4 regions of the Alteromonas sp. WD8-37 genome follow, and region 2 is predicted to be linked to each of the others. Evidence: predicted binding sites of a transcription regulator. Region 2 holds the regulator's gene; each other region holds the start of a gene.

Region 1 (3,150 bases), on a different contig from region 2:
ACACTATGATGTTTTGCGCCGCCTGAGTGTGCCCGAACGGATTATCCATTTTTCCATTCAATGGATGAACAGCGAAGGCGAGATTGAGATTCACCAGGGCTGGCGAGTCCAGCACAATGGCATGATTGGCCCTTACAAAGGCGGCTTGCGCTTTCACCCTACCGTCAATGAATCCATTTTAAAATTTTTAGCGTTTGAACAGTGCTTTAAAAATGCATTGACCGGACTGCCCATCGGCGGAGCCAAAGGCGGCGCTAACTTCAACCCTAAGGGACGCCCGGAACAGGATATCATGCGCTTTTGTCAGGCTTTTATGCGCGAATTGCAACGCCATATTGGCCCCAATACTGATGTCCCGGCTGGCGATATCAACGTTGGCTCGCGTGAAATCGGCTTTTTGTACGGCGAATACCGGCGAATCAATAACCGCTTTGGTGGCGTGCTGACCGGCAAGGATTTAAGCTTTGGCGGCAGCCATGTACGTACCGAAGCTACCGGCTTTGGCCTGATTTACATGTTGCAGGCTGTGCTCAAACAGCATCATGAAAGTATCGAGGGTTTACGTATCGGGGTCTCCGGAGCCGGCAATGTAGCGTTGCATGCGGCGCTTAAAGCTACTGAGCATGGCGGCAAGGTAGTGACCTTATCCAATAGCCGCGGCTGCCTGGTATGCGAAAAGGGTTTGAGCGAAGAGGACATACAGTGGGCGATGGATAACAAACCCAAAGAAAAAAATGTGCTTAGCGCCCTGGCTAGCAATATTGATGCTGACTGGCATGATGGCAAAACTCCGTGGCACATCAAGATGGATGTGGCCCTGCCCTGTGCCACGCAAAATGAGTTGGATCAGGACGCCGCCAAGACACTGGTCAATAACAAAGTCCGCTATGTGCTGGAAGGTGCCAACATGCCATGTACCGATGGCGCACACCAAGAATTTGACCGCAATCAGGTTGTGTTTGTACCAGGCAAAGCGTCAAACGCTGGCGGCGTAGCCATTTCCGGCCTGGAAATGTCGCAAAACGCCAGTTTTCGGCGCGGCTCCTACGAGCAAATTGATGAAACCCTGGAAGAAATCATGCAGAGCATTCATCAGCAATGTGTGGAAGAAGGCCGGGGGGATGGCCGTATCAACTATGCGAAAGGCGCCAATATCGCTGGCTTCCGCCGGTTAGCTGACGCCATGGTGGCGCAGGGTATCTAGCAGATTTCGCCCGCTTTTGTGTAAGAACTTCTTAGTTGCTTGCGCCGTTCTGCTCCGCAGAATGGCGTTTTATTTCATAACCTACTGAAAAATCCGCTTTTTTATCGACCCTGCGTGATTGGAATAAATCTAGCATTTTAGTCTTTATGTAATCCAGACAGGAGCAGGTAATGAAAATTTTTGAAGAGCTGCGTGAAGATCATGATAAGCAACGCGACTTACTTAAAATCCTTGCCGAGACCAGTGGCGACACCCCCGCCCGGCGCGAATATTTTGACCAGCTTAAAGAGCAACTGGAAAGTCACGCAGTCGCTGAAGAACGTTATTTTTACTCCAAGTTGATGGAATCTGACCGTACTATCGAGATGTCCCGACATGGCATCGCAGAACATCACGAAATTGATGAGCTCATTGAAACACTGGAAGAAACCGATATGAGCTCACCGGCCTGGCTAAACCACCTTAAGAGTCTGCAAGAAAAAGTAGAGCATCATCTTGCAGATGAAGAACAAGAGTTTTTTCAGGTCGCCGGCAAGGTTCTTGACGAATCTGCCAAAACCACACTCGCCGGTGAATACCGGCAGGAAATGGAAAATGAGCTAGCCAAACACTAAGGCTGGAAAACAACAGTGAGGAGAATGTCATGTTAAAATGGGCACTGATATTTTTAATTATCGCAGTAATTGCCGCAATCTTTGGTTTTGGCGGTGCGGCCGGTACAGCCACCACCATCGCGCAATTTTTATTCTATGGATTTGTTATTCTGCTGGTGATCTCATTGATCGCCTCGGTCGTTCGCGGAGGTACACGAAAATAGATGCATGCCAGGCATCGGTTTCCCGAATTAACGTTTCGGGCTCGCACCTGGTGGGAAGGAGTAACAACCAGCTACTGGTTTATTCCGGTGTGTATGATTGTTGCTTCTGCCCTCCTGTGCTTTTTATGCTTATGGCTGGTTAAACGCCCTTCTCTACCGGGTCCGCTGCTGCAATTTGTTCCGTTAGTGACTCAAGGCGGCGCGCAACAAATTCTGGCGACCATCGCCACGTCCATTATCACTGCCACCAGTATTGCTTTTTCCATGACCATCGTTGCGCTGACCATGGCCTCGTCGCAATTCGGCCCTCGTTTGTTGCGCACATTTATGCTGGATAAAGGCACCCAATTGGTACTGGGCTTGTTGGTTTCCACTTTTATTTTTTGCCTGATCGCACTGCACCATCTAAGCAGCATTAGTGAAAACAAAGACGCATTGTCATTACTCAGTGCTATTTCTGCCCTGCTGGCCACGGCTGACATTTTTGCCATCATCTTTTTTATCCATCATATCGGTCGCTTTATCCAGGCCGACGAGGTGATCTATCGTTGTTATATGGACTTGATGAATAATATTGATCAGCTTCTGCCGCGCCCGGAAAGTAACCCCCGCGAACAACCGGTACCTGAGGCCTTGCTGGAGCCTTCACACTATCAAATCGAGGTGCCCCTGCGCACGAGTGGGTATGTGCAGTCGATTAATTATACAAAGTTACTTAGTGCTGAATTCGACGGTCTGGAAGGCTTTGAAGTACGCGCACGTTCCGGGGACCACGTGTTTCCCCATGCCACGGTGCTTATAGTTCATTCCCGTTACAACCGGCCTCCGGAATTCTATGCTTCTTTATTAGACTGGTTCATTCTGGGCAATCGCCGCACCCCGGTACAAGACCCCGAGTTTGCCATTGGCCAGATGGTAGAGCTGGCCTTACGGGCGCTCTCTCCAGGCATCAATGATCCAGTCACTGCGATTTCCTGTCTGGACCGCTTGACGGCGAGTTGCCTGCACATGGCGAACCGGGAATTTCCCGCTCCCTGTGTGGTGAATAAAAATAACGAAGTGTGGTTGAAGCGTCGAACCTTTACCCTAAGCGGCGTGATTGATACCGCCTTTAATCAAATTCGTCAGG
Region 2 (3,150 bases):
CCATTGATGAGCATGAGCTGACTCACCAGCCGATGCACGAACGCGCTCGCAAGGGTATTGGGTATCTGCCGCAGGAAGCGTCGATTTTTCGCAAACTGACCGTGCTTGAAAATATCATGGCCATTTTGGAAACCCGTAAAGATTTGTCGGCCGACAAACGTGAAGAAGAAGCCGATGCGCTACTTGATGAATTCAATATCAACCATATACGTAATAGTACAGGGATGAGTTTGTCAGGCGGGGAGCGACGCCGGGTAGAGATTGCCCGCGCGCTGGCCGCCGACCCACAGTTTATCTTACTGGATGAACCCTTTGCCGGTGTTGACCCTATATCAGTAAACGACATTAAAAAAATTATTCAGCATTTGCGTGACCGCGGTATCGGTATTTTGATCACTGATCATAATGTGCGCGAAACCCTCGATGTCTGTGAAGAAGCGTATATCGTTAGTCATGGTGAGCTAATTGCCCAGGGCAGTGCTGAACAAGTATTAAGCAACCAGAAAGTACGGGATGTATACCTGGGTGAACAATTCAGGCTATAGTTTAAGCAAACACTGTTGTTAGCCGCATCTGTCACCTTTTTTGTAAACGCGTACCAGAATTTTAAATAAGACGTAGATGAAACCATCTTTACAGCTAAAATTTAGTCAACAGTTAACCATGACGCCGCAATTGCAGCAGGCTATCAAGTTGTTGCAACTGTCGACGTTGGATCTGCAACAGGAAATTCAGGAAGCGCTTGATTCCAATCCGTTACTGGAAGTGGATGAGTCTGGCGATAACGAGGTCAGCGAAAAGAATAACCTCGATAGCGACAGTGACGGGGCCGATGCCACCGCCAGTACGTCAGACAATTTAGACTCTGGCGAAGCGCTGGAAAAAAACGATTTACCTGATGAGTTGCCCATCGACAGCACCTGGGACGAATACTATTCGGCCTCGTCGGCGCCTGCGCCCGGCCCCAGTAATGATGAAGACCAAGTGTTTCAGGGCGAAACCACCGAAAATATTCAGGACCACCTGCTGTGGCAGATGCGTCTGACCCATTTTTCAGACACCGACCGGGCGATTGCCACCGCTATCATCGACTCCATTGACGAGTCGGGTTACCTGACCGTGACTGTTGACGACATTCTACAAAGCGTCAACGATGAAGACATGGAAGAGCTGGTGGAAGCCGATGAGGTGGAATGTGTGCTTAAACGCATTCAGATGTTTGACCCCATTGGCTCTGGCTCACGTACGCCGCAGGAATGTCTGCTGGTGCAATTAAAGCAGTTTGCTCCAGACACCCCATGGGTAGCCGAAGCCACCATGCTACTGCAGGAATATTCGGATTTATTAGGCAGCAAAGATTACCGTACCCTGATGCGCAAGACCCGTTTGAAAGAAGACCAGTTGCGTGAAGCCATGCGGTTGCTGCAAACCCTAAATCCACGCCCGGGTAGCGCGCTGGTGACCAAAGAGCCTGAATATGTCATTCCCGATGTGTCAGTAAGCAAAAAAAATGGGCGCTGGAATGTGGAACTAAACCCGGACAGCCTGCCCAAATTAAGTGTAAATCAGCAATATGCCGCAATGAGCCGGCGCGCGCGTAATAGCAGCGACTCGCAGTTTATTCGTTCGCATATGCAGGAAGCCAAGTGGTTTATCAAAAGCTTAGAATCGCGCAATGAAACCCTTTTGAAAGTGGCCAATTGTATTGTGCAGCAGCAGATGGCGTTTTTTGAGCACGGCCCGGAAATGATGAAGCCAATGGTGCTTAATGATGTGGCCGAGATGGTCGATATGCACGAGTCCACCATTTCACGTGTTACCACGCAAAAATACATGCACACGCCGCGCGGTATTTTTGAGCTGAAGTACTTTTTCTCCAGCCATGTAGCTACAGAATCCGGCGGGGAATGTTCTTCCACTGCGATTCGTGCTTTAATCAAAAAACTGGTGGCCGCTGAGACCCCCAGCAAACCGTTAAGCGACAGCAAAATTGCGACATTGTTGGCCGAGCAAGGCATTAAAGTTGCCCGGCGGACAATTGCAAAATACCGGGAGTCGTTATCGATTCCCCCGTCTAACCAACGCAAGAGCCTTATCTAGCAGTAAAGGCGAGCTTCACAATAAGGAAGACGAAATATGCAAATAAACCTTACTGGTCATCATGTTGAGATCACTGATTCTTTGCGTAACTATGTCGATTCAAAATTTAGTAAGCTGGAACGCCATTTTGACCACATTTCTAATGTGCATGTCATTTTGAATGTTGAAAAATTGACACAAAAAGCTGAAGCTACGGTTCATTTAAGCGGTGCAGAGGTATTTGCATCGTCCGAGAATACGGATATGTATGCCGCCATTGACAGTATGATTGATAAGCTCGACCGCCAGGTTATCAAGCATAAGGAAAAACTGAAAAAACACTAATGTCTGGTATGGATATTCAAACCCTTGTCAGCCTGGACCGCACAAAATGTGCGGTCCAGTGCAATAGTAAGAAACGGATTCTGGAGATCATCAGCGACATCGCTGCCCAGAACAATCCTGAGATCGAGCAAGGTACTGTGCTCTCCAGTTTGCTCAACCGTGAGCGCATGGGTAGCACCGGCATCGGTAATGGTATTGCCCTGCCCCACGGCCGCCTGCCAGGCTTAGACCGCGTTATCGCCATTGTGGTAACCAGTGAGCCAGCCATCGACTTTGATGCCATCGACAATAAGCCGGTGGATATCTTTTTTACCCTGCTGGTTCCTGAAGAACAAACCGAAGGACATCTGCAAACGCTGGCCATGGTGGCCGGTAAACTAAATGATAAAGAAACCGTAAAAGCCATTCGCCGCGCTGCCACCAGTGATGATATAGTCACAGCACTACAATAAATCACAGCATCCTAGTTGCATACGGCAGGGAGACACGCGTTGAAACTTATCATCATCAGTGGCCGTTCTGGTTCAGGTAAATCGGTGGCGCTGCGGGCGCTGGAAGATTTAGGCTATTACTGTGTCGATAATATCCCGGTCAATTTATTGCCTGCGCTGACCCATTCGGTGTCTGAAGAATATGATCAGGTCGCGGTCAGCATTGATGTGCGTAACCTGCCCAAAGATCCCAATGAACTGGTGGAAATCCTCGATTATTTGCCCGAATCCTGGG
Region 3 (3,150 bases), on a different contig from region 2:
AATAGCCGGGTATCCAGCTCTTCGGTTTCATTGACGTTAAATGGCGTGTACATATTGGGCCAGCCAAAAAACTTGTTTTGCGCGCCATAAAATACGTCGGTTTGAGACGATTCCCCAGCCAGCTGCAGGCGGGCATTTACCCGTTCAAAATCATGATCGCCGTTTGCGATAGTGCCATCGCTTTGTGAATGGGCGAGCTCGCCTTCCAGACCAAGTTGCCAGTGGCCAGCATCATCCAGCTTTGTGGCATGTCCAGCATGCAGTCGCTGCAACAAAAAGTTGTTGGTGCCGGCGCCTAACGACACACTGCCGCCCGATTGAACCGGGCGCCAGCCATAGGTGATGGTGCCTACCGAACTGTTCATACCAAACAGGGCGTTATCGACCCCGGTGAAGACCGCGGATGCGGTTAACATCTCTGGTGCGATGGGGATCTCGGCAAAATAATGGCCGGTTTGCGGGTCGAACAGGGTCGCGGCACCTACCCGAAAGCCGGTGTTTTCAAAGATCCCGCCGCGAATGGTCACATCAGCCTGTGCTTCTGCCATATTGCGTGACTGCAGGTCGACGCGTGGATCATACTCTAAATTCGAGACAGGCGAATTAAAGGTACCCACCGGTTTGTCATTGGCAGTGGCGGCGCCTTCTATCACAATTTTTTCTACTTCCTCTTCTACCAGTGCAGTCGAGGCTTGAGTACTAAAGTGAATAAATATAAGGCTTAAAACAGAGATAAGTACAGCGCGAGGCATTATCTATTCCTTTACATCAATTTTCGTTTGATTGCTTATTGGGGGGTGAATATAAGCTTCGTCAGTGCATATCTGAAGGAGGGGTGCATCACTCTTGGCAAGACGAAATTTCAAGAGGATATTGTACAAAATTGTCTTCTAAATGCCTATGCGCAAATTAGGAGGCGCATAGAGAAGGCATTAAGAAGCTAATAGCTCTAAAAAATTAGCACCTACAGGGTGTTAATATCAGTCTACTTACACCCCACCTGTCGGATTTTATAGTAGGTATGGGGTGGTGGAATTATTGAGAAAACAAGAGTACTGCCTCTGAGCGTGGCTGGCTCGCCATTTTTTTCTCGAATTTGAAAAAAACCAGATGGCTATCGCCATTTTATTCTATTTTTAAATTCATTTCGCCAATATTTTCTGTTTCGTTGAATTTTTCGTCATATTTTTCGCATTCCGCGCGAAATTGGGTCTATCTAACAATGATTTTTTGCCCACACCTGGATATCACATTTAGAAAAATAAAAAGGTCTTATTTATCATTAACCTAAGTCCACGCAAAGCCGGTTTTTAAAAATGGCACGCTTAATGCTTCTAATGAAAAGGTGTTACTTTATCGGCAATTAAGGACGAAGTATGAACAAGTTTCATGTGAATAAGGCAATGAATATGAAAAAAGTGGCGATAGCTCTGTCTGCCATTCTGTGCACGGGTACTGCGATGGCGACCTTATCTCAAACAGTGGATTTTAGGCCTTCAGCTACAGTCGGCTCACCTGTGGTAACAACCACGGATGCTTATATCTTGCAAGGAGCGACAGCGTCACAGATTGCATATCTGCAGAAAAATTTAGGCGTAGAAATAATTCATCGCTTTTCTATTATTGAGGCCGTAACGGTAAAGGCCACACCAGCACAGATTAGCAAAGCAAATGCTGTATATCCTAACCTTTCCTTATTTAAAGACGTTGATGTTGCACTGAGTGGTAAAAAGCGCGATTGCCATCCTAAATGTGAGGCAGCTTCTTCAGAAGATAGCCCGTCGGAGTTTTCGGTGACTTCCCAACCTCAACTGGTCTGGAAAGGAGAAACAGAGTTTTACTGGCAGGTTAAGAATACCAGTAATAAGCCTATTACTATTGAAAAAGTTGTAATGAGCTGGCCAGAAGAGAATGGCAAATTGTTAGAGTTTAAGGTAGGGAGTCACCACCTTATCTCTGAGTCTCGTTTGCCTGGTATGACTACGATTGATGCCAGCGTAATGAAGGACCGCGGGATTAGCCAAAATCAATATGTAGACTTTAAAGTAACTTTTGCAGCCCCCATCCTTCAGAACTCAAATGCTTATGACATCACGGTGTTTTTTAAAGAAGGTATTTCGGAAAATTTAAACTCGACTAATTATAGTTTTGATGCAAGTAAAAAACGGGATACCTACTTTCCTTCTGTTATCAATGCTGCCGAACTTCACCATAACGGGGTAACGGGCGAAGGTGTAACCGTTGCTGTTATTGACAGCGGTGTATCGAGCCATTCTAATCTAAAAAAGAATACCTATGATGCTACGCGTATCCAAACCTATTTCGATGTATTTTCCGGCAAGGAATATACGCGGGAGGAATTAGAAACTGGCGAAGAATTGGCTACTGGCGATCCGATAGAGATCGAAGACCTTAACGGTCACGGTAGTCACATCACCAGTATCATTGCCGGAAGCAGTGAGTCGTACGACTTAAATAAAATGCCTCAGGGTTCTTATAATGGCATTGCTCCTGATGTAGATTTAGTAGTGGTAAAAGCTTTTGATGAACAAGGGTTTTCTACTTACCAGGATGTTATTGCAGCCATAGAATACGTAGTAAATAACAAAAACTCCTTAAACATCAAAGTTTTAAACTTGTCATTTAGCGCTGATGCGCAATCCCATTATTGGGATGATCCTCTCAACAAAGCTGTTATGGCGGCGTGGAACGCAGGCATCGTGGTAATTGCCTCTGCAGGTAACAAAGGGCCGGATGCAATGAGTATCGGCGTACCTGGCAACAACCCTTATATCATTACTGTGGGCGCCGTATCTGATAATTACACCCGGAACAGCACTACTGACGATTTCGTTACAAAGTTTTCTGCAGCAGGCCCGACCTATGAAGGCTTTCTTAAGCCGGAAGTGGTTGCTTATGGCGGTCATGTAAGTGGGAATATGAAGTCAGATTCTTACTTAGCTAAGAACTTCCCCCAGTTTCATGACGGGCATGACTTTTTCATGATGTCGGGAACTTCTCAGGCAACTGCAATGGCTTCTGGGGTCGTCGCGCTTATGTTGCAAATGGATCCCCACTTATCTCCTGATGATGTCAAATGCCGACTTGTCGACTCTGCCATCCCCGCCATGCTCGACAGTGGAAAGCTGG
Region 4 (3,150 bases), on a different contig from region 2:
CAGGCTGTGCCCCCAGGTCGGCAATCCTGCCATGCGCCATTGCGGGCCCCACACCAGCCATAACATAAAGCCGGCCACCGAGATTTGTAGCCAGTGCAGCGGAAGCTGGATGACAATCTGGCTGGCCAGGGCTGCACCACCCACCGCACCGCCGGCAAACCAGCCTAGCAAGCGCCAATCGATGTGGCGCCAGGTTAACAAAGCACGATTGGCATTGGCGCCACACTGCACCAGTCCGTGCACCGGGATCAGCGCCACCGGGGGCAGGCAGGATGCCATCACGGCTAACAACACTACTCCGCCACCGACGCCGACCATGGCGGTGAGCATGGCTGTGGCAAATGCAGTGGCGCTCAGCAGCCCCACCACCACCAGGCTAAGCTGGCCGTTTACCGTAAGCAGCTCAACCAGGCTAGGCATGGGTCAGGGTTGTCGGTAGGTGGGCCCGGCAAACACTTTGCTTAACTGCAACCAGCTGATGATATTGAACACCAGCGCCAGTGTGACCAGTGCAGCGGCTGCCAGCAACCAGCCGCGTAGTATCGCCCAGGTTGTCGCCAGCAGCAGCAATACCATTACAATTGATTTGACCATCATTATACTCCTTCAAAGACGGGGCTAATGTCACTGTAGCCTCCAGCTGGCGCTTTGTTACGCTAAGAAATTATACCTAAGTGTAATATTTTGTATCTTCTTGATCAGCCTTCTTGCCTATCATCATGATCTCCCTTAATAACTGTGCGAATTTTCCATGTCGGCTGCTATTGCTCTTCACTCATTTATTTTACTGGTAGATGACCAGGATGACGCCATTGCTTTTTTTGTGGACCAGCTCGGTTTTACCTTGTTAGAAAATCAGTACCGTACGGATGGGACACGCTGGGTCAGTGTGGCGCCGCAGGCCAACACAGCGGTGTCGATCATCTTAAAACGTGCGGTGAGCCGCGATGAACAAGCCCAGGTAGGCCAGCAAGCCGGCGATGGCGTGGTGGGAATTTTTGAGGTAAGCAATTTTGCCCAAACCTATGCGCAATATGAGCAGGCCCGAGTCACCTTTTTGACCGACCCGGAATTTGACGGCCTGGCCATGACCTCGCATTTTGTCGATCTGTACGGCAACAAATGGGAATTGCGCGGGCCACGCGAAAGCATGCAGGCCACTGCCTAACCCCGGTTTGCTGTCCGGCCGGTGTCTGAAATAACCGACAACTGGCCGGGAAAATTTTACCCACTGACCTGGCGTCAAATGCTGGGAAATCAATCATACTCAATTACAATCAGGTACTTAGCACGCTTTCACCTACCTGGCACGCATCTGGCAAAACCTTTCATATCGATTATCACGGTAACTGCGACATGGACCGCACACAGCGTTTGCTTATCGGCCTGATATTGTTATGTCTCGCCGGCCATGCACAAGCCAGCCAATGGCAGGACCGGGCGCAGGATGCCTGGATAGACGGCAAAGTTGAGGCTATCTTATTGTTCCACGGGCGGCTGAATACGCTGGACATCAATACGGACGTTACCGATGGCACTGTGATTTTAACAGGCAAGGTTGCCAGCGACGTCGATAAGCAGTTGGCGTCCGAGTTAGCCGCATCGATTGATGGTGTGACAGCGGTAGATAACCACTTATCGGTGGTCTCTGCCACCGACTATGAACAGGATTGGGCATCGTTAACCGGTGATGTGACCGATGCCAAAATTGCCACTGTGATCCGCGCCCGCTTGTTGATGAGCGCGGAATTACGCCACCGCGACATTTCGGTGGATGTGAGTGAGCGCCGTGTCATTTTACGCGGACTGGTGCGCTCGGCCAGTGAGGCAGAACAGGCAGTGGCAATTGCAACGAACACGGCTGACGTTGGTAGCGTCAAAAGTGAACTGTCAATTGACAGTTAATCTCCCCTCCAGGCCTCCACGGCCTGAACTATACCTCTGATTTCTCCCGCCACTGGCGGGAGCTTTTTTTGGGGCTTTTAGGTTGTGCGATTACTGGTGAGCCTTTTTAAGCCACTTCGACGTCATGCTATACTGCGCTGCTTTTTCCTCTTGCCCGGGCCAACCGATAAGGCGATATGACCTACCTGATTTTATTTTGTGCCTTGCTGGCCACCGCTGTGGGCCAGAGTGTGTTTTTAACCGTGCTGCCATCGCTAGGCCGCGAGGCCGGATTAAGTGAGCTGGATGTAGCCATTCTGATGTCCAGCTCAGCGCTGGTGTTTGCCATCGGCGCCAATAGCTGGAGTCGGGTGTCGGGCCGCGTTGGCTTTCGCCGCCTGTTGCTATTGGGATTAAGCGGTTACACCGCTGGCACCTTTGTGTTTGCTTCCATTGGCTGGGCCGGTTTGTCCGGCGCGATCACCGGCAGTGCGCTGCTGATGGCGTTGTTAGTCGCCCGCGCCCTGCAATCCACCATCATGTCCGCCACCCCACCCGCCGCTGTCGGCTATGTGGTGGCTATTAGTACGCCAGCCACCCGCGCCGCAGCCATCAGTAAAGTCACCTCGGCCAATAATTTAGGCCAGGTCCTGGGGCCGCCGCTGGCCGGTGTGTTGGTGGTATTCGGCCTGTTGGTGCCATTGTACAGTGTGCTGGTGCTTACACTGCTGGCCATCGCGCTGGTGGCCTGGAAGCTGCCTCCCCCCCCGGCGACCAGTACCGCTGTCAGCGCACCGTCGGCGGTCACACCGGGGCCGGCCAGAGCTCAGGTTCGTTTGCTGGTCGCCGGCTGTGTCAGCTTGTTTGTATGCATGGCGCTGATGCAACAAAGTTTAAGTTTCTTTTTGATGGATGTGGGCGGTCACGACACGGTAACCGCTGCTCAGTTAACCGGTACAGCCATGATGATCAGCGCGGCCGGCGCCTTGCTGGTGCAGTTTGGGGTTGTGCAGCGCCAACTGTTGTCGGCTACCGCTTTGATTCGCATCGCCCTGCCCCTGCTGGCGCTGGCGTATGCGGTGATGGCCAGCCAGCAACAGCTCCTGCACATATACGTGGCGATGGGCTTGTTGGGGCTGGGCATGGGCGCGGCCTATCCGTCGCTGGCGGCGGTGGCCACTATGCGCTGCGCGCCAGCACGGCAAAGCCGGGTAACCGGGATGCTAACCGCCTCGCCGGCCATGGGCTATACCATGGGGCCGCCGG

The links. The regulator sigma-54, encoded in region 2, starts transcription at its own class of promoters, with help from an activator protein. The targets are predictions, from matches to a motif close to GTTGGCACGNNNNTNGNNT.
Region 1: ACTUJZ_RS02290 (hemerythrin domain-containing protein) is a predicted target of sigma-54. The motif match lies at 1,322-1,340, and genes of this name have one in related genera.
Region 3: ACTUJZ_RS13350 (S8 family peptidase) is a predicted target of sigma-54. The motif match lies at 1,316-1,334, and genes of this name have one in related genera.
Region 4: ACTUJZ_RS10045 (BON domain-containing protein) is a predicted target of sigma-54. The motif match lies at 1,304-1,322, and genes of this name have one in related genera.

The regions. Positions count from the first base shown of each region.
Region 1 covers NZ_JBUZOV010000001.1:486,429-489,578, reverse strand. Annotated here, with positions in the region: gene gdhA (NADP-specific glutamate dehydrogenase) at 1-1,204, shown strand, start outside; gene ACTUJZ_RS02290 (hemerythrin domain-containing protein) at 1,375-1,818, shown strand; gene ACTUJZ_RS02285 (DUF1328 domain-containing protein) at 1,848-2,021, shown strand; gene ACTUJZ_RS02280 (DUF2254 domain-containing protein) at 2,022-3,150, shown strand, end outside.
Region 2 covers NZ_JBUZOV010000002.1:227,072-230,221, reverse strand. Annotated here, with positions in the region: gene lptB (LPS export ABC transporter ATP-binding protein) at 1-545, shown strand, start outside; gene ACTUJZ_RS06455 (RNA polymerase factor sigma-54) at 622-2,100, shown strand; gene hpf (ribosome hibernation promoting factor) at 2,137-2,424, shown strand; gene ptsN (PTS IIA-like nitrogen regulatory protein PtsN) at 2,433-2,876, shown strand; gene rapZ (RNase adapter RapZ) at 2,916-3,150, shown strand, end outside.
Region 3 covers NZ_JBUZOV010000006.1:69,866-73,015, forward strand. Annotated here, with positions in the region: gene ACTUJZ_RS13345 (TonB-dependent receptor plug domain-containing protein) at 1-752, opposite strand, end outside; gene ACTUJZ_RS13350 (S8 family peptidase) at 1,377-3,150, shown strand, end outside.
Region 4 covers NZ_JBUZOV010000003.1:237,401-240,550, reverse strand. Annotated here, with positions in the region: gene ACTUJZ_RS10060 (TSUP family transporter) at 1-420, opposite strand, end outside; gene ACTUJZ_RS10055 (hypothetical protein) at 424-594, opposite strand; gene ACTUJZ_RS10050 (VOC family protein) at 752-1,168, shown strand; gene ACTUJZ_RS10045 (BON domain-containing protein) at 1,357-1,905, shown strand; gene ACTUJZ_RS10040 (MFS transporter) at 2,082-3,150, shown strand, end outside.